DNA from 2 places in the Pseudomonas sp. BIC9C genome. Region 1 is predicted to be linked to the other one. Evidence: predicted binding sites of a transcription regulator. Region 1 holds the regulator's gene; the other holds the start of a gene.

Region 1 (10,283 bases):
ACGCGCAACGTTCCGAGGGATGCCTGGGTGCGCCGGTCGAACAGCGTCGGCACGATGGTAAACGGCAGCGCCTGTTTGCGAGAGCGGTTGATCATCGCCAGGGTGTTGACCATGCGCTCAAGGCCTTTGACCGCCAGGTGTTCGGTCTGCACCGGGATCACCAATTGCTGGCTCGCCGCCAAGGCATTGACCATCAGCACGCCGAGCAATGGCGGGCTGTCGATCACGGCGTAATCGAAGTCCTGCCACAGTTGCGCCAGGCTCTTGGCAATCACCAGGCCCAACCCGCTCTGCCCCGGCGACTGGCGCTCGAGGGTGGCCAGTGCGGTGCTGGAGGGCAACAGGGAGATGCGTTCGTCACTGGTCGACAGCAGCAGTTGGCCCGGTAGGCCTTGCGGCACGTTGCCCTTGTGCAGGAACAGGTCGTAGCTACTGTGCTCCAGGGCGTCGGGATCGTAGCCGAAGTAGCTGGTCATGGAGCCGTGGGGGTCGAGATCGACCACGACCACGCGCTTGCCCGCCTCCGCCAGTAAACCGGCTAAAGCGATGGAGGAAGTGGTTTTACCGACACCACCCTTTTGATTGGCGACTGCCCAGACTCTCATTCGGATTGTTCCTCCCGGCCGAATGGATCGACCGAGAAATAGCTCAACGAGTTAATACGGGTGACGGAGAATTGACGGCGCTCTCTCGTACCGGCGACTTGACCGGGGTCGGTGCAGTTTGTGTGCCAGCACGCTTCAATGCGGCATCCGGTTGCGCATGGGCGGTTCCGGTGCCGGTCAGGCTGCGGCGAACATCGAGGTTGCGCGACACCACCAGCACCACCCGACGGTTGCGTGCACGGCCTTCAGCGGTGGCGTTGTTAGCCACCGGTTGAAACTCGCCGTAGCCCACCGAAGCCAGGCGACCGGGGTTGACTCCCTGCATCGCCAGCATGCGCACAATGCTCGCCGAGCGGGCCGAGGACAGTTCCCAGTTGGTCGGATATTGCGCGGTGCGGATCGGTTGATCGTCGGTGAAGCCTTCGACATGAATCGGGTTGTCGAACGGTTTCAGGATCGCTGCAACCTTGTCGATGATGTTGAACGCGATGTCGCTGGGCATGGCGTCGCCGCTGCCGAACAACAGGCTGGAGTTGAGCTCGATCTCGACCCACAACTCGTTGCCGCGCACGGTCATCTGGTTGGAGCTGATCAGGTCACCGAACGCAGCGCTGATGTCGTCGGCGATGCTTTTCAGTGGATCGCTGGCGCCCGAGACACCGGCATCAACCTGGTCACTGTCCTTGACCAGCGGCTTGGCCGGGGTCACGGTCTTGGGCCGTTCATCACCGATGGGGATCGGCTTGAGCGCGCGGTCGGTGTCGGTAAAGACTCCGATCAGTGCCTCGGAAATGATCTTGTACTTGCCTTCGTTGATCGAGGAAATCGAGTACATCACCACGAAAAACGCGAACAGCAAGGTGATGAAGTCCGCGTAGGACACCAGCCAGCGTTCGTGGTTGACGTGTTCTTCATGCTGGCGACGACGTGCCATGTTCCATGTCTCCCATCAATCCATGAAGCCCTGAAGCTTCAACTCAATTGAGCGTGGGTTCTCACCTTCGGCGATCGACAGGAGCCCTTCCAGCAACATTTCGCGATAACGCGACTGGCGCAAAGCGATGGATTTGAGTTTGGCGGCGATCGGCAACAGCACCAGGTTGGCACTGGCCACGCCGTAGATGGTGGCGACGAAGGCCACGGCGATGCCGTTACCCAATTGCGACGGATCACCCAGGTTGCCCATGACGTGAATCAGGCCCATCACCGCACCGATGATGCCGATGGTCGGCGCGTAACCGCCCATGCTTTCGAAGACCTTGGCCGCTTCGACATCGCGGCTTTCCTGGGTGTAGAAATCCACTTCCAGAATGCTGCGGATCGCTTCCGGCTCGGCGCCGTCGACCAGCAGTTGCAGGCCTTTGCGTGCGTAATTGTCGGGCTCGGCGTCAGCGATACCTTCAAGGCCAAGCAGGCCTTCCTTGCGGGCGGTCAGGCTCCAGTTCACCACGCGGTCGATGCCACCGGCCAGGTCAACGCGAGGCGGGAACAGGATCCATGCGAGGATCTGCATGGCGCGCTTGAAGGCGCTCATCGGCGATTGCAGTAGCGCGGCGCCAATGGTGCCGCCGAGCACGATCAGCGCTGCCGGGCCGTTGGCCAGGGCGCCGAGATGACCGCCTTCAAGGTAGTTGCCGCCGATGATGGCGACAAAGGCCATGATGATGCCGATCAGGCTTAGAACATCCATCAGATACAGGCCTCGACCAGGTGCTTGCCAATGTCGTCGAGGCTGTACACCGCGTCGGCCAGTTCAGCTTTGACGATGGCCATCGGCATGCCGTAGATCACGCAACTGGCTTCGTCCTGTGCCCAGATCGAACTGCCGCCCTGCTTGAGCAGGCGCGCGCCCTCACGGCCGTCGGCGCCCATGCCGGTCAGGACCACCGCCAGAACTTTGTCGCCGTAGGACTTGGCTGCCGAACCGAACGTGATGTCCACGCATGGCTTGTAATTCAGACGTTCGTCGCCCGGGAGGATTTTCACCGCACCGCGGCCGTCGATCATCATCTGCTTGCCACCCGGCGCCAGCAGCGCCAGGCCCGGACGCAGGATGTCGCCATCCTCGGCTTCCTTGACGCTGATGCGGCAGAGTTTGTCCAGGCGCTCGGCGAAGGCCTTGGTGAAGGCGGCCGGCATGTGTTGAACCAGTACGATCGGGGCCGGGAAACTGGCCGGCAATTGGGTCAGGACCCGTTGCAGGGCCACCGGGCCGCCGGTCGACGTACCGATGGCCACCAGTTTGTAGGCTTTGCGTTTTGGCGCGGACGACGACGCAGTGGCAGCATGCGTACGCGTCGGGATCGGTGCCGGACGCACAGGCGCGCTGCTGCCAAAACTGCCCACGCTGGAAGGCGCAGGTGTCGGGGCTGGCGCAGCGACAGGCGCCGGAGCGCTGTAGGCGCTGACTCGACGATTGCTGCGCGAAATGCTGAGAATCTTTTCGCACAGCAGTTGCTTGACCTTCTCGGGGTTGCGCGAGATGTCTTCGAAATTCTTCGGCAGGAAGTCCACCGCGCCGGCATCCAGCGCATCGAGGGTGACCCGGGCGCCTTCATGGGTCAGCGAGGAGAACATCAGGACCGGGGTCGGGCAGCGTTGCATGATGTGCCGCACGGCGGTGATGCCGTCCATCATCGGCATCTCGTAGTCCATGGTGATCACGTCGGGCTTGAGGGCCAGCGCCTGATCGATCGCCTCTTTGCCGTTGGTCGCCGTGCCGACGACCTGGATATTCGAATCCGCTGAAAGAATTTCCGAGACGCGGCGGCGGAAAAACCCCGAATCGTCCACCACCAGGACTTTGACTGCCATAAACACTCCATTAGATGGAGCGGGGCCAGGCGCCCCGCTCCACCAGAATCAAATACGCCGTGTGGCGTAACGCTTGAGCATGCTCGGAACATCGAGAATCAGCGCGATGCGGCCGTCACCGGTGATGGTGGCGCCGGACATGCCTGCAGTTCCCTGGAGCATTTTGCCCAATGGCTTGATGACCACTTCTTCCTGGCCCACCAGTTGATCGACGACAAAGCCGATCCGCTGCGTGCCCACCGAAAGGATCACCACATGCCCCTCGCGCTGCTCTTCATGAGCGGCGGAGCTGACCAGCCAGCGTTTGAGATAGAACAATGGCAGCGCCTTGTCCCGCACGATCACCACTTCCTGGCCGTCCACGACGTTGGTGGTCGACAGGTCGAGATGGAAGATCTCGTTGACGTTCACCAGCGGGAACGCAAACGCCTGGTTGCCGAGCATGACCATCAGCGTCGGCATGATCGCCAGGGTCAGCGGCACCTTGATGACGATCTTCGACCCCTGGCCCTTGGCCGAGTAGATGTTGATCGAACCGTTGAGCTGGGAAATCTTGGTTTTCACCACATCCATGCCCACGCCACGACCCGATACGTCGGAGATCTCGGTCTTGGTCGAGAAACCCGGGGCGAAGATCAGGTTGTAGCACTCGGTGTCGCTCAGGCGGTCGGCCGCATCCTTGTCCATCACGCCGCGTTTCACGGCGATGGAACGCAGGACGTTCGGGTCCATGCCTTTACCGTCATCGGAGATCGACAGCAGGATGTGATCGCCTTCCTGCTCGGCCGCCAGGATGACCTTGCCGCCACGGGCCTTGCCCGAGGCTTCGCGCTCTTCCGGCGATTCGATGCCGTGGTCGACGGCGTTGCGCACCAAGTGGACCAACGGGTCGGCCAGGGCCTCGACGAGGTTCTTGTCGAGGTCGGTTTCTTCGCCGACCAGTTCCAGGTTGATCTCTTTCTTGAGCTGGCGAGCCAGGTCGCGAACCAGGCGCGGGAAGCGTCCGAAGACTTTCTTGATCGGTTGCATCCGGGTCTTCATGACCGCGGTTTGCAGGTCGGCCGTGACCACGTCGAGGTTCGACACGGCCTTGGACATGGCTTCGTCGCCGCTGTTGAGACCAAGGCGGACCAGGCGGTTACGCACCAGCACCAGCTCGCCGACCATGTTCATGATCTCGTCGAGACGCGCGGTATCGACACGTACGGTGGTCTCGGCTTCGCTCGCCGGCTTTTCCGCCGGTGGCGCGGCCGGAGCACGGGACGATGCCGGTACGGCAGCCGGTGCAGCAGCGGCGGCCGGGGCCGGCGCTTCGGCTTTCGGCTCGGGAGCCTTGGCCACCGGTTTCGGCGCCACAGCCTTGGCTGTCGCTGCTGCAACGGAAGCGTTCGAACCGTTGGCCGCCGTCGCGCTGCCGACTTCGCTGAACTTGCCTTTGCCGTGGAGTTCGTCGAGCAGCGATTCGAATTCGTGATCGGTGATCAGGTCGCTACCGACCGCCGCCGCGCTTGGTGCTGCGGATGCAGGCACCGAAGCAATGGCCGACTCCAGTGCCTCGACAGCAAAGTTGCCCTTGCCATGTAACTGATCGAGCAGCGCTTCGAATTCGTCGTCAGTGATATCGGAACTGTCGCCCGCCACTTTCGGAGCTTCCGGAGCTGCCGGCGCCGGGGCTACCGCGTCAACGGCGAACTGGCCTTTACCGTGCAACTGATCGAGTAGCGACTCGAATTCGGCATCGGTGATTTCGTCGCTGGCGGCCGTCTCGCTGGCAGGCGCCTGCGCAACGGCCGGTGCCTCGGCCTGTGCCTTGACGGCATTCAGCGAGTCCAGCAGTTGTTCAAATTCGGTGTCGGTGATGTCGTCGGAACCGGTTTCGGCCACGGGCTCTTCAATGACGTCGGCGACGGGCGCAGAAGCCACTTCGTCAGCCGATTGCGGCTCGGCCAGACGGGCCAGCGCCGCAAGCAGTTCAGGTGTCGCGGCCGTGATCGGGCTGCGCTCGCGGACCTCGCTGAACATGCTGTTCACCGCGTCCAGCGCTTCGAGAACCACGTCCATCAGTTCCGAATCGACGCGACGTTCACCCTTGCGCAGGATGTCGAACACGTTCTCGGCGATGTGGCAGCACTCCACCAGCTCGTTGAGCTGGAGGAAGCCGGCGCCCCCTTTTACAGTGTGAAAACCGCGAAAAATTGCATTGAGCAAGTCCGCATCATCCGGACGGCTTTCCAGCTCGACCAGTTGCTCGGACAGTTGCTCTAGAATCTCGCCGGCCTCAACCAGGAAATCCTGAAGGATCTCTTCATCGGCGCCGAAGCTCATTAAGGGTGTGCTCCTAACAGACAGGTCTAAAAACCTAAAATGCCTAAAATTCTAAAACCCTAGGCTGGATAGCAAATCGTCCACATCGTCCTGATCGGACACAACGTCTTCTCTTTTATCGGCATGAATCTGCGGACCTTCACCCTGAGAGAGATGTTTTTGTGGATCTTTTTCGGCAAGCATCGCTTCACGGTCATGTTCGATGCCCGCAAAGCGGTCCACCTGACTGGCCATGAGCACGAGCTTGAGCAGGTTGCTTTCAACTTCGGTGACCAACTGGGTCACGCGCTTGATCACTTGCCCTGTGAGGTCCTGGTAATCCTGGGCGAGCAGGATGTCGTTCAGGTTGCCCGACACCGCGCGATTGTCCGTGCCGCTGCGCGCCAGGAACCCGTCGACCCGCCGGGCCAGTTCACGAAACTCTTGCGCACCGACTTCGCGACGCATGAAGCGCCCCCAGTCCGCGCTCAAGGCCTGGGCTTCATCCGCCAGGCCATTGACCAGCGGCGTGGCACTTTCCACCAGATCCATGGTGCGGTTGGCCGCGGCTTCGGTCAGCTTGACCACATACCCCAGACGCTCGGTGGCATCGGTGATCTGCGACACTTCTTCGGCTTGCGGCATGTGCGGGTCAATCTGGAAATTGACGATCGCGCTATGCAGTTCGCGAGTGAGCTTGCCCACTTCCTGATACAGGCCGCGGTCACGGGTCTGGTTGAGCTCATGGATCAATTGCACCGCGTCGCCGAACTTGCCCTTTTCAAGGCTCGCGACCAATTCGACGGCGTGTTTTTTCAGGGTCGATTCGAAATCGCCCAATGAAGTTTCGTTATTGCCCATAGCTCCCCCGTGGCGCACTCATCAACCGATGCGTTCGAAAATCTTCTCGATTTTTTCTTTCAACGCCTGGGCCGTGAAGGGTTTGACCACATAGCCGTTAACGCCGGCCTGGGCCGCTTCGATGATCTGCTCGCGCTTGGCTTCAGCGGTCACCATCAGCACCGGCAGGTGCTTGAGCTTTTCATCGGCACGCACGTGGCGCAGCAGATCGATACCGGTCATGCCAGGCATGTTCCAGTCCGTTACCAGAAAGTCGATGCTTCCGCTGTTGAGCACCGGAATGGCGGTAGTGCCATCGTCGGCCTCGACGGTGTTGGTGAACCCAAGGTCACGCAGCAGGTTCTTGATGATCCGCCGCATCGTTGAGAAGTCATCAACGATGAGGATTTTCATGTTCTTGTCCAATTCGACCTCCAAGCAGTCTTAAACGCGCCCAGCACCTGGACGCGCCATTTCAATCAATCCGGCAAAGCACTCAATGACTGTCTGGAGCACAACAGATCGCGACCGGCGCAGTTCAACACCACACCAGCCTCGTTCGCAGTGTCCCCACACTGCCTTCAGCGCGCTCGCCACTCCCCCAAACGCCCCCGCAAACGGGCCGCGCACTGGCTGTGTAACTGGCTGACCCGCGATTCGCTGACCCCCAGGACCTCACCGATTTCCTTGAGGTTCAACTCTTCGTCGTAGTACAGCGCCAACACCAGTCGCTCACGCTCCGGCAAATTGGCAATCGCATCCGCCAGCGCAGCCTGGAAGCGTTCATCTTCCAGATCGCGTGACGGCTCGAGATGAGCACTCGCGCCATCCTCGTGCAGCCCTTCGTGTTCGCCGTCCTGCAACAGATCGTCGAAACTGAATAACCGGCTGCCCAGGGTGTCGTTCAAAATTCCGTAGTAATCGTCGAGACTCAATTGGAGTTCGGCCGCAACTTCGTGATCTTTAGCGTCACGGCCGGTTTTCGCTTCAATCGAGCGAATCGCATCGCTGACCATGCGCGTATTGCGGTGAACCGAACGTGGCGCCCAGTCCCCCTTGCGCACTTCATCGAGCATGGCGCCGCGGATTCGAATGCCCGCGTACGTCTCGAAACTGGCGCCTTTGCTGGCGTCGTATTTGGTCGACACTTCAAGCAAGCCGATCATCCCGGCCTGGATCAGGTCTTCGACCTGGACACTGGCCGGCAAGCGCGCCAGCAAGTGGTAAGCAATGCGTTTAACCAGCGGCGCGTAACGCTCGATCAGCTCGTACTGCGCATCACGCGCCGATCGCTTGTAGAGGTTGTAACCGCTTGCTGTCATAGCACGGGTCCCGCTGTTTGCTGCACGAGGCGCTCGACGAAAAACTCCAGGTGCCCGCGCGGGTTGGCAGGCAACGGCCAGGTATCGACTTTCTGCGCGATGGCCTTGAACGCCAGCGAGCACTTGGAACGCGGGAAAGCCTCGTAGACGGCGCGCTGCTTCTGCACAGCCTTGCGCACACTTTCATCGTAAGGCACGGCGCCGACGTACTGCAGGGCGACGTCGAGGAAGCGATCCGTGACCTTGGTCAACTTGGCGAACAGGTTGCGCCCTTCCTGCGGGCTCTGGGCCATGTTGGCCAGGACGCGGAAGCGGTTCATGCCATAGTCACGATTGAGCAACTTGATCAAGGCGTAGGCATCGGTAATCGAGGTCGGCTCGTCACATACCACCAGCAGCACTTCCTGGGCTGCGCGAACGAAACTGACTACCGAGTCACCAATGCCCGCAGCGGTGTCGATCACCAATACGTCGAGGTTGTCGCCGATATCACTGAAGGCCTGGATCAGGCCCGCGTGTTGCGCAGGGCTCAGATGCACCATGCTCTGAGTGCCGGATGCGGCCGGAACGATACGGATGCCGCCTGGTCCCTGCAGCAGTACGTCGCGCAGTTCGCAGCGGCCCTCGATCACGTCGGCCAGGGTACGTTTGGGTGTCAGGCCCAGCAGAACGTCGACGTTCGCCAGCCCCAGGTCGGCGTCCAACAACATGACGCGCCGGCCAAGCTCAGCCAGAGCCAGGGACAAGTTCACTGACACATTAGTTTTCCCGACGCCACCTTTGCCGCCGGTCACCGCGATCACCTGTACGGGATGCATGCTGCCCATGTTATTTCTTTACCTTGTCTTGCATAGACGGAGGCCACATTACTGGCTGCGCGTTCGCAATCGGAACAATGCATGGCAGACCATCGATGTAGGTACAAAAACTGTTCATTACTACCTTAGCCAACCTGCTTGGTTTGGCTGTGGTAAATATCAGCGAACATGTCAGCCATGGCTTCTTCGCTGGGTTCTTCCTGCATTTGCACGCTGACGGCGCGACTGACCAACTGATGACGGCGCGGCAGATGCAAATCATCCGGAATCCGCGGGCCATCGGTCAGGTAGGCCACGGGTAACTCATGACTGATGGCCAGGCTCAACACCTCGCCCAGGCTTGCCGTCTCATCCAGTTTAGTCAGGATGCAGCCAGCTAGCCCGCAACGCTTGTAACTGTGGTAAGCGGCCGTTAGAACCTGTTTCTGGCTAGTGGTTGCCAGGACCAGATAATTTTTTGAACGGATGCCGCGACCGGCCAGGCTTTCGAGCTGCATGCGCAGGGCCGGATCGCTGGCCTGCAGGCCCGCGGTATCGATCAGCACCACGCGCTTGCGCAGCAAGGGTTCCAGCGCCTGCACCAGGGACTGGCCCGGATCGACGTGGGTCACCGACACATTGAGAATGCGCCCCAGGGTCTTGAGCTGCTCCTGGGCACCGATGCGGAAGCTGTCCATGCTCACCAGCGCAATGTTCTGCGCGCCATACTTGAGCACGTAACGGGCAGCCAATTTGGCCAGGGTGGTGGTCTTGCCCATGCCGGCAGGGCCGACCATGGCGATCACTCCGCCCTCTTCCAGCGGCTCGACTTCCGGGGTAACGATCATGCGCGCCAGGTGCGCCAGCAACATGCGCCAGGCCTGACGAGGTTCTTCGATTTCCGTGATCATTGCCAGCAGGTCGCGCGACAGCGGGCCTGACAGGCCGATGCGTTGCAGGCGCCGCCAGAGGTTGGCCTGGTCCGGACGGCTGCCTTGCAGCTGGTTCCAGGCCAGCGAGCCAAGCTGCACTTCCATGAGTTCGCGCAGGCTGTTGAGCTCGAAACGCATCGAGTCGAACGCGCGCGGGTCTACGCCACCGGCCGCTGGCGCAGCGGCCGGTGCAGGGCGACGGGGTTCGGCGTACGTCGGCTCAATCAGTGGCTCGGCGGCGGTCAACGGCAAGCCGGCGAACAACTGGCGGTTGGTGCTCTTGTCGCTCTCGCCCTCGCCACGCAGGCTCAATTCGGCCTGGGCGGTGACGATCCGCGACTGAGTCTTGCGCAACTCGTCTTCGAGCTCCATGTTCGGAACACGCGGCGCCAGCGCCGACAACTTGTAGTCCAGCGCAGCCGTCAGTTCGACACCCCCGGCGATCCGGCGGTTGCCAATAATGGCGGCATCAGCGCCCAGCTCATCGCGAACCAGCTTCATGGCCTGACGCATATCGGCGGCGAAAAAACGCTTAACTTGCATAAACCACTACCTCAGCCGTTGGGCCCTACTGTCGCAACGATGGTCACTTGCTTGTTGTCAGGGATTTCCTGGTAAGCCAACACGTGCAAACCCGGGACTGCGAGCCGGCCAAATCGCGAGAGCATC
Region 2 (10,283 bases), 640 kb from region 1:
CTCGTCACCAGTTGCTGATGCATCCGGACGACCTGGCCAGTCGCGGGCTCAATGACGGGCAACGTGTGCGGGTCAGTTCGCGAGTGGGCGTGATTGAAGTCGAAGTGCTTGGCTGTCTGGACATGATGAAAGGCGTGGTCAGCCTGCCTCACGGCTGGGGTCATGCGCGGCCGGGCGTGCAAATGTCGATTGCCAGCAGTCAGCCGGGCTCCAGCGCCAACGACCTGACCGACGAATGCCGGATTGACGAACTGTCGGGAAATGCGGCGCTCAATGGCGTGCCAGTGACCGTGGCCGCCGCATGAATCATACTGACGGAGAGACCGAGCAGGGCGCTCGGCTTTCCGTTACAATGCGCCACCGTGCCGACCCATGAGTCGGAAAGTTCAGCCGAGGTGCTCCATGGATATCATCGAAACGATTAAAGAGCAGATTGCCAACAACACCATTCTGCTTTACATGAAAGGCTCGCCGAATGCCCCGCAGTGCGGCTTCTCCGCGAAAGCTGCACAGGCTGTGATGGCGTGTGGTGAAAAGTTTGCGTACGTGGACATCCTGCAGAACCCGGAAATCCGCGCCAACCTGCCAAAATATGCCAACTGGCCAACCTTCCCGCAGCTGTGGGTTGCCGGTGAGTTGGTCGGCGGTAGCGACATCATGACTGAAATGGCCGCCGACGGTTCGTTGCAAGCGCTGATCAAGGACGCCGCCGCCAAGGCCGCAGCTCCAAAGACCGAAGCCTGACCACGTTTCTCTGTAGGAGCGAGCTCGCGATGGACTCAAGAGCACCGCGGGGAATCAGACTCTCCGCATTATCGTTGACCACCATCGCGAGCAAGCTCGCTCCTACACAGAGACAACAGGCAATAAAAAGCCCCGCCACTCGAAAGAGGGCGGGGCTTTTTATTGCATCGAGGTTAATGGCGTAGAAGTTACTCGTCTTCGCCCATTTGCGATTGCAGGTAGTTCTCGATACCGATCTTCTCGATCAGGCCCAACTGGGTTTCCAGCCAGTCGATATGTTCTTCTTCGGACTCGAGGATATCTTCAAGCAGCTCACGGCTGCCGAAGTCGCCAACTGTTTCGCAATGAGCGATAGCCACCTTGAGATCCGCGTGACCGGTGCGTTCGATACGCAGGTCGCACTCAAGCATTTCCTTGGTGTGTTCGCCGATGTGCAGCTTGCCCAGGTCCTGGACGTTCGGCAGGCCTTCAAGGAACAGGATCCGCTTGATCAGCTTGTCCGCGTGCTTCATCTCATCGATGGACTCGTGGTACTCGTGCTTGCCGAGCTTGTTCAGGCCCCAATCTTCATACATGCGCGCATGCAGGAAGTATTGATTGATCGCGACCAGCTCATTGGCAAGGATCTTGTTGAGATGCTGGATGACTGTAACGTCGCCTTTCATGATGGGGTCCTGCCCTTTATTAGCTGTCAATAGAGCAGAGTTTGAGCCGCGTATTTAATAGTGTCAAACCTAAGTTATTGAAACTTAAATGAAAATTAATCGGAATAAGAATGTTTGTGTTCCGCGTCTAGAGCATAACTAGTTGATTTTGAGACATAAAAACCGGACATATGTCCGGTTCTTTGAAATTCGATATTCAAGCGGCTGTAAATTCTGCTGGATATGGAATTGCAGCCTGGGCCGTTTGCAGTTTTGTCAGGGTCTCGCGGACCACTTCCTTGGCCAGGCAGGCACATTTGCCGCATTGGCTGGCAACGCCTGTGGCCACGCGGACTTCCTTGTAGCTGCAGCATCCTTCATAGATCGCATCGCGGATTTGACCGTCGGTGACGCCAGTGCAGAGGCAAACATACATAGGGAAGGACCGTCGCTGATTGTGACTCAATTGCGATGGATCTTAATGTTAACGAGAATGATTGTCAAAGTGGTTTCAGAGCGCTTTTCGTCATAAACGGGTATGGCTGACGAACGGTCAGCCTGGCAAGTCGGGGGATACAAAACCGTCGGGGATTTCATCGTACAGGGAAAAAACAGCTAAGCCAGCTCAAACACGCGGTGTATGATGGCCGGTCTTTTGCGACCGGGGATCGTGTCACAGGGCTGTCGCCTCAGGGTGGCAGGCTGATGCGAACCCTGTTTCTCACGCTATTACACCAGGAGATATCCAATGAGCGTACTCGTAGGCAAACAAGCCCCTGACTTCACCGTACCGGCCGTACTCGGCAATGGCGAGATCGTTGACAGCTTCACCCTGTCTTCGGCGATCAAAGGCAAATACGGCCTGGTGTTCTTCTACCCGCTGGACTTCACCTTCGTTTGCCCGTCCGAGCTGATCGCTCTGGACAACCGCATGTCCGAGTTCAAGGCACGCAACGTTGAAGTGGTCGCCGTGTCGATCGACTCGCACTTCACCCACAACGCCTGGCGCAACACCCCGGTCAACAATGGTGGTATCGGCGAAGTTCGCTACACCATGGCTGCCGACATCAAGCAGGAAATCATGAAGGCCTATGACGTTCAGTCCGCTGACGGTGTGGCTTTCCGTGGCGCGTTCCTGATCGACGACAAAGGCGTTGTCCGTTCGCAGATCATCAACGACCTGCCGCTGGGCCGTAACATGGAAGAGCTGCTGCGTCTGGTCGACGCCCTGCAATTCCACGAAGAGCACGGCGAAGTCTGCCCTGCCAACTGGAAAAAAGGCGACAAAGGCATGAACGCTTCGCCAGAAGGCGTTGCGGCTTACCTGACCGAGCACGCTGCCGCTCTGTAAGGCACACGCTCCAGCTATAAAAAGCAGGTACAAAAAAACCGGCCATCGAGGCTAATGCCAGTCAGTTAAGCTGACTGGCATTTTTATTTTTGATCGGATACTTCGGGGATTTCAGCCTGATAGCTCGCGGATAAACCCGCTCTTCCCGGCGATGCGGCAGTACATAGTGCGGGGCCGAGGCATGCAATTCGGCGAGGTATTTGGGGATGTTCCCTGAGCGATCCGCAGAAACGCCATTGATAAAACCCAGGATCGCCCAAGTACACGCGGTGAAGCTTAGCTCGCACGGATGGATGCCCGGACAATGGCGGCTCATTTCCACCATCTGATAACGCAACAGGTTGTAGCCCAGCAACACGCCCCACAACTCTTGCTCGATCATCTCGGGCGTCTTGCTACGCAACGTGTAGCTGCTGTTGAGCAGTGTCTGTTTCATTTCCCTGAATCCTAATTCGATTTCCCAGCGATGGCTGTATAGGTCGACGATTTCATCGGATGGGAAACGCAGCGGATCGACCATCGACGTCAAAATCTGACAGACCTTGCCCTTTACGGTCTTGCTTAGGAGCCTTGCGGTTAGGCGCTCTGGCAAGCCTGGCCACTGCTTGCGGGCCTGCGGCGAAGTGCTGAGCGAGACCACCGCATCCTGACGCCCCAAGCGCTGAATCACTTCGTACTGCGCACCTTTACGCAGCGGCATCAGCCAATGCCGCTCAGTGCCGGCCTGCTGCCATTGGTGCAGCAACCCCAAGGAGTAGAAACCGCGATCAAACAGCGTCAGCGAGTGATCTGGCGTGGTGTCGATCAGTTGCTCTGCCAGTTTCATTTCGTTACTGCGATAGCCATCAAAAGCACTGCCGATCAGCAAATGGCTGGTCAACTCCATTTGGCAAACCATGCGCACCTGAGGAAAACCGGTATCGCCATGCTGGTTGCTGGCGGAGTCGTAACGCGCACGGTTTTCGGGTGTATCGGGCGTTCGCCAGACGACACCGTCGACCCCCAGTAAACGCAATCCGGCCCAGGTCGGATGGCCGGCCGCTTCATGCCAGCTTTTCTGCGTCAGATCGAAGACTTGTCGTACGGCCTCGCTACCCAATCGTTGACGGGCCTGGACTACGGCGCTGGGTGCGACCAGTGGGCGTTGCCCGGGCAGCATGATGTTCATGCGACTGACCACATCCCACGCCGACATGCGCCGGAAAAACGCCATGGAGATGACGCACCAGAGCATCATTTCCAAGGGCAGACGCCGCTTGCGAAGGGTGGCTACGCCGGCCTGTTCCAACGCTTGCTCGACCAGAGAGGGATCAAGCAACGAGTCCAATCCCTCAATGGAATTGGGAGTCGAGACGAAGTTGTGGGTTAGTTCCAGTGCCCGAGCCAGACGCATAAAAAAATCCGATGCCTATTCAGGCATCGGATTTTGATTTCTTGCGGCCAAAGGTCAAGCGACGAGGCTTAACTGATCGGCATTAGCCATCGAGGCCGGTTTTTTTATGCGCGGGATAAACCTGGAACTCCTGTAGGAGCGAGCTCGCTCGCGATGGACTCAAGAACGCGACGGGGAACCAGGCAGCCCGCGTTATCGTTGACCACCATCGCGAGCAAGCTCGCTCCTACAGGTGTATCAGAGACCGCAATCAATCGTCGAAGTCTTCCCTACCACCCATTTGTTTCCAGCGATTGACGATGCCGCAGAACAGCTCTGCCGTCTTCTCGGTGTCATAGCGCGCCGAGTGAGCCTCACGACCGTCGAAGTCGATGTCAGCTGCCTGGCAGGCCTTGGCCAGCACGGTCTGGCCATACGCGAGGCCTGCGAGCGTTGCGGTATCGAAGCTGGAGAACGGATGGAACGGGTTGCGCTTCATGTCCAGGCGCGCAACCGCAGCATTCAGGAAGCCCAGGTCGAAGCTGCTGTTGTGCCCGACCAGGATCGCCCGTTTGCAGCCATTGGCCTTGAGGGCCTTGCGCACGCCACGGAAGATATCGTTCAGGGCTGACTCTTCACTCACGGCCATGCGCAGCGGGTGATCGAGCTTGATCCCGGTGAACTCCAGGGCCGCGGCTTCGATGTTCGCGCCTTCGAACGGCTCGACTCGGAAGAAGTAGGTGTGATCCGGGTAAACAAACCCCTTTTCATCCATGGCGATGGTGGTCGCGGCGATTTCCAGCAGGGCGTCGGTGGCCGAGTTGAAGCCACCGGTTTCTACGTCGACGACAACCGGCAGGTAACCGCGAAACCGCGCGGCCATAGGATGACGGGAACCGCCTCCGCCACCATTGCCTTCCAGTTCGTCATCGAAATGGTCTTCACTCACGCGTGTTCCTCCAGCAGGCGCCAGCGCAGTTTTTCACCGGCGCGCAGCGGGATAACGGTCAGCTCGCCAAACGGCAGGCTGGCAGGGGCGGTCCATTCTTCGCGGACCAGGGTGATGCGATCGGTGTTGGCCGGCAGACCATAGAACCGAGGGCCGTTGAGGCTGGCGAAGGCCTCGAGCTTGTCCAGCGCATTACGCTGTTCGAAGGCTTCGGCGTACATCTCGATGGCAGCAAAGGCGGTGTAGCAACCGGCACAGCCGCAGGCCGCTTCCTTGGCGTGCTGGGCGTGGGGCGCCGAGTCTGTGCCGAGGAAGAACTTCTCGCTGCCACTGGTGGCGGCGTCGAGCAGGGCTTCCTGGTGGATATTGCGCTTGAGGATCGGCAGGCAATAGAAGTGCGGCCGAATCCCGCCCACCAGCATGTGGTTGCGGTTGTACAGCAGGTGGTGAGCGGTGATGGTCGCGCCCACGTTGGCCGAAGCCGAGTTGACGAACTGCACGGCGTCGGTGGTGGTGATGTGTTCGAAGACCACTTTGAGGGTCGGGAAACGCTCGACCACACGGCGCATGTGCTCATCGATGAAGAATTTTTCGCGGTCGAATACGTCGACATCGCCACGGGTGACTTCACCGTGAATCAGCAACGGCATCCCGACTTCGGCCATGGCCTCGAGTGCAGGGAAAATCTTGTCGATGCTGGTCACACCAGAGTCCGAGTTGGTGGTCGCGCCGGCCGGGTACAGCTTGGCGGCGTACACGAATCCGCTGGCCTTGGCTTCGCGGATTTCTTCAGGCTGGGTGCGGTCGGTCAGGTACAGGACCATCAGCGGCTCGAACGGGCTGCCGGCCGGGCGGGCAGCGAGAATCCGCTGGCGATAGCCGTCGGCTTCGGCCGTGTTACGCACCGGTGGAACCAGGTTGGGCATGATGATGGCGCGGCCAAAGGTGCGCGCGACATCCGCAACAGTATTGGTCAACACGGCACCATCGCGAAGATGAATGTGCCAGTCGTCGGGACGCAGCAGGGTCAGGCGGTCGGACATGAGGGGATTCCAGGCGGGTCAAACTCAGGGGAATGCTACCGGAAAAGACTCTTGCAGGCACTCGCTATCAAGTTTTACGGGAAGCTTCCGATATCCAACAGGTATGCCGTAATCATGCGTGTGTCGGTCTTTTTGTTGTAGAAGCCAGTGGAGCCTCCCGTGCGCCAGCGTTATTTAGCCTTGCTCAGTGTGTTTGCCAGCCTTCCCGCGATGGCGCTCACTTTCCAGACCCGTCTGGAGAGCATTGAGTGGACGGTCGAGGGTGACAAGTTCGAATGCCGCCTGGTTCAGCCGATTACCGACTTCGGTTCGGGCGAGTTCGTGCGTCGTGCCGGCGAGCAGGCGACTTTTCGTCTGAAAACCTACAACCCGATGATCGGCGGCGGTTCGGCGACCTTGCTGGCCGCTGCGGCGCCGTGGCAACCGGGGCGTGACGATATCAATCTGGGCACGGTGAGTATCGGCAGCGGCAACGTGTTGTTCAACAGCTCACAGGTTCAGGCCGGGCGTCTGATCAGCGGACTGATGGACGGTCGCAGCCCGGTGGTTCGCCATTCTTCGGGCGATGGCCGGGTGTCGGAAGTGCGTTTGCTGCCGGTCAGGTTCACCAAGGCGTTTGCCGATTACCAAAGCTGCGTGGCCAAACTGTTGCCGCAGAACTTCGAGCAGGTGAGGCAATCCGAAGTCGGCTTCCCCGGCGGCGGAATCGAGCTCGACAGCGCCGCGAAGGCCAGGCTACAGGTCATGCTGGAGTACATGAAGGCCGATCCGACGGTCAATCACATCGAGCTCGACGGGCACTCCGACAACAGCGGCAACCGCCTGACCAACCGCGACCTTTCACGGCGCCGGGCCCTGGCAGTCATGGAGTTCTTCAAGGCCAACGGCATCCAGGAGTCGCAAATCACCCTGCGTTTCCATGGCGAACGTTATCCGCTGGCACCCAATACCAACAACGCCAACCGGGCGAAGAACCGACGGGTAGCGGTACGCCTGGAGCGTGGAGCGCCTGCGGAACAAGTCGCCCCGCAAGCGACGAAAGCGGCCACTTCGACAACTTCCTGACGCAGCGGTCATCGTCGCCCTCTCGACATAATCTGTCGCTTCGTCGTCATAAGCTGTCGCGCCACTGTAAATTATTCTGCATGAGCGGTAGACTTCCCGGCTTTCCGTAGAACCCCGTGGAGTGATGGCATGGCGGACGTAAACAAGGTCGTTCTGGCGTATTCCGGCGGCCTGGACACTTCGGTGATCCTCAAGTGGCTGCAGGATACTTATAACTGTGAAGTGGTGACCTTCACCGCTGACCTGGGTCAGGGCGAAGAGGTCGAACCTGCACGCGCCAAGGCTCAGGCCATGGGCGTCAAAGAGATCTACATCGACGACTTGCGCGAAGAGTTCGTGCGCGATTTCGTTTTCCCGATGTTCCGCGCCAACACCGTTTACGAAGGCGAGTACCTGCTGGGTACTTCCATCGCTCGTCCGCTGATCGCCAAGCGCCTGATCGAAATCGCCAACGAAACCGGTGCTGACGCCATTTCCCATGGTGCCACCGGCAAAGGCAACGACCAGGTTCGTTTCGAACTCGGTGCCTACGCCTTGAAGCCAGGTGTGAAAGTGATTGCTCCCTGGCGCGAATGGGATCTGCTGTCCCGTGAAAAGCTGATGGATTACGCCGATAAGCACGCGATCCCGATCGAGCGCCACGGCAAGAAGAAATCCCCGTACTCGATGGATGCCAACCTGCTGCACATCTCCTATGAAGGTGGCGTGCTGGAAGACACCTGGACCGAGCACGAAGAAGACATGTGGCGCTGGACCGTTTCCCCGGAAAACGCTCCAGACAAGCCGCAGTACCTGGAACTGACCTACCGCAACGGCGACATCGTCGCACTGGACGGCGTCGAAATGACTCCGGCTACCGTGCTGGCGACCCTGAACCGCATCGGTGGCGAACACGGTATCGGTCGTCTCGACATCGTTGAGAACCGCTACGTGGGCATGAAATCCCGTGGTTGCTACGAAACTCCGGGCGGCACCATCATGCTGCGTGCCCACCGTGCGATCGAATCGATCACCCTGGACCGCGAAGTGGCTCACCTCAAGGACGAGCTCATGCCCAAGTACGCCAGTCTGATCTACACCGGCTACTGGTGGAGCCCTGAGCGTCTGATGCTGCAGCAGATGATCGATGCGTCCCAGGTCAACGTGAACGGCGTTGTGCGCCTGAAACTGTACAAGGGCAATGTGATCGTCACTGGCCGCAAGTCCGACGACTCGCTGTTCGACGCCAACATCGCTACCTTCGAAGAAGATGGTGGCGCGTACAACCAGGCGGATGCAGCGGGCTTCATCAAGCTCAATGCCCTGCGCATGCGCATTGCGGCGAACAAAGGCCGGAAGCTGTTCTGAGACCTTTGACATCGTGATGAGCGCCTGACCTCGTCCAGGACGAGGTCAGGCACCTGAAAATGGGGGTGACGCCAGTTACTACATTGTCAGGTATTTTTGTTGTCGCTGACGATTTCCTGTTTTTCTCCTTCCAATGGTCTGTCTTGTTCTACGCGTTGTTGTTTGCCGGTTGTCCGGCTTGATCAATGACCGTCAACCTGTGCGAGTCCAGATTGTAGGCAACATAAAAGGCGGCACAGTCTTTCCTGGTCTGCCTTGAATGTTTAAGCGCACTGGCCTTCAGCAAAGTCTCCGAAACGGCACAAGTGACAAACAGAATCACGTACGCCGTCTTTTCCCGTGGCCTCTGGATGGTTTCCAGCAGCGCTGCAAATTCGATCTCCTTGCTCATCCAGCGTGCATCAACGATGTACAGGTCCTTTATAGGCTCCGGTAACTGAATCCGATGCTGAACCAAGACGGTGGATTGCAGGGCAATCTCCGTTGGCGGGTCCTGTGCACCGCAGGGCGTCCGAGTTGATTGTTGGTCATTCGTTGACGTTTCCAGAGCGTGATTCTCAAGCGACTTCCCGGACGCTTTTTTTTCCGAGCGCCCAGCATCATCCATGACCTTCATGAAATGTTTTCCCTTTTCAAAGTCGGAAGGCGCATACAGTGATCGGTAGTTGAAGTTGAGTGTCGCGAAAAAAAGCAGAAGTAAATAAAACGGAAAGCTGATCAGAAACCAGACATAGAGTTCTCGTTCTTCTTGGTCAAGAAAGGGTAGGGAGACGGCGGCAGAAGTTTCAGAGAGCGCTGCAAATATCGCAATAATTGTCATTGGGTTGGTAATTCGTTTTTTATTATGTTCTGAATTCATGCTCTTTTGTCTTTTTTTGAGTGGTTTGTGAGTTTGTTTTAATGTAGTGATTGCTTCAGTATTTTTCATTGTTTTTTTTGATTTGATAAGTGTGTTTGTTTTCTGTTGTGTTGTTCTTCGGATTTTTTTGAATGTTGGTAGTGTATTAATGAAAGCTCAATAAAATTTATCTGCTGTAAGCGTGATTGGATGTCTGGTGTGTGATATTTCTGGTGTGAATGGTGAGTGCGTAAATATCAGTTACGTTTTAACGGGGGGAGCAGATTATGTTTGTCAGCGCGTGGCCGTTCAGGCTGGTTCTCGGAAAATTTTTGTCGTAAATCGATAGAGGCGACTGCTGGAAAGTGCGACACACTGACGTCGATACAGTTTTCAGTTCATTCCGCTCGAGGGTTTTTTGTAGGACGAATCCGTGTTGTTTGTAGGGGGGGTCTCTTGGTGTGGGTGGCTGGAAGGAGCGACATGCCATGGGTGAAACGACTAGGCTATTGTGCGGGCTCTGAAAATTCGAACAGCGAAAATTGGACTGCCCATGAATAAAGTGCTGATCGTGGATGATCACCCTGTCATTCGTCTTGCGGTACGTATGCTAATGGAGCGTCATGGCTACGAAGTTATTGCAGAAACCGATAATGGTGTGGATGCACTGCAACTGGCCCGTGAACTTATGCCGGATATTGTCATTCTGGATATCGGGATTCCGAAGCTGGACGGGTTGGAAGTCATCGCGCGTTTGTCTTCGACCTCTATGCCGATGAAAGTTCTGATTTTGACTTCCCAGGCGCCGGGGCATTTTTCCATGCGTTGCATGCAATCCGGTGCGGCCGGTTATGTCTGCAAGCAACAAGACCTGACGGAGTTGCTCAGTGCAATAAAGGCTGTGTTGTCAGGTTACAGTTACTTTCCAAA

The links. Region 1 encodes FliA, which starts transcription of late flagellar genes. Its sites were predicted from a motif close to CTAAAGTTTNNNNNNNNNNNGCCGNTAA; they were not measured.
Region 2: a site for FliA is predicted at 6,170-6,197, ahead of RS887_RS05970 (flagellar protein MotY). Genes of this name have one in related genera too.

The regions. Positions count from the first base shown of each region.
Region 1 covers NZ_JAWDGM010000001.1:625,789-636,071, forward strand. Annotated here, with positions in the region: gene RS887_RS03090 (ParA family protein) at 1-605, opposite strand, end outside; gene motD (flagellar motor protein MotD) at 649-1,539, opposite strand; gene RS887_RS03100 (flagellar motor protein) at 1,555-2,295, opposite strand; gene RS887_RS03105 (chemotaxis response regulator protein-glutamate methylesterase) at 2,295-3,419, opposite strand; gene RS887_RS03110 (chemotaxis protein CheA) at 3,468-5,744, opposite strand; gene RS887_RS03115 (protein phosphatase CheZ) at 5,796-6,584, opposite strand; gene RS887_RS03120 (chemotaxis response regulator CheY) at 6,606-6,977, opposite strand; gene fliA (RNA polymerase sigma factor FliA) at 7,145-7,885, opposite strand; gene fleN (flagellar synthesis regulator FleN) at 7,882-8,712, opposite strand; gene flhF (flagellar biosynthesis protein FlhF) at 8,829-10,157, opposite strand; partial or broken gene flhA (flagellar biosynthesis protein FlhA) at 10,169-10,283, opposite strand, start outside.
Region 2 covers NZ_JAWDGM010000001.1:1,269,490-1,279,772, reverse strand. Annotated here, with positions in the region: gene RS887_RS06010 (molybdopterin oxidoreductase family protein) at 1-305, shown strand, start outside; gene grxD (Grx4 family monothiol glutaredoxin) at 403-744, shown strand; gene bfr (bacterioferritin) at 933-1,409, opposite strand; gene RS887_RS05995 (bacterioferritin-associated ferredoxin) at 1,606-1,824, opposite strand; gene RS887_RS05990 (peroxiredoxin) at 2,137-2,739, shown strand; gene RS887_RS05985 (IS4 family transposase) at 2,801-4,132, opposite strand; gene rnt (ribonuclease T) at 4,383-5,060, opposite strand; gene pyrC (dihydroorotase) at 5,057-6,103, opposite strand; gene RS887_RS05970 (flagellar protein MotY) at 6,263-7,168, shown strand; gene RS887_RS05965 (argininosuccinate synthase) at 7,298-8,515, shown strand; gene RS887_RS05960 (hypothetical protein) at 8,664-9,374, opposite strand; gene RS887_RS05955 (response regulator transcription factor) at 9,907-10,283, shown strand, end outside.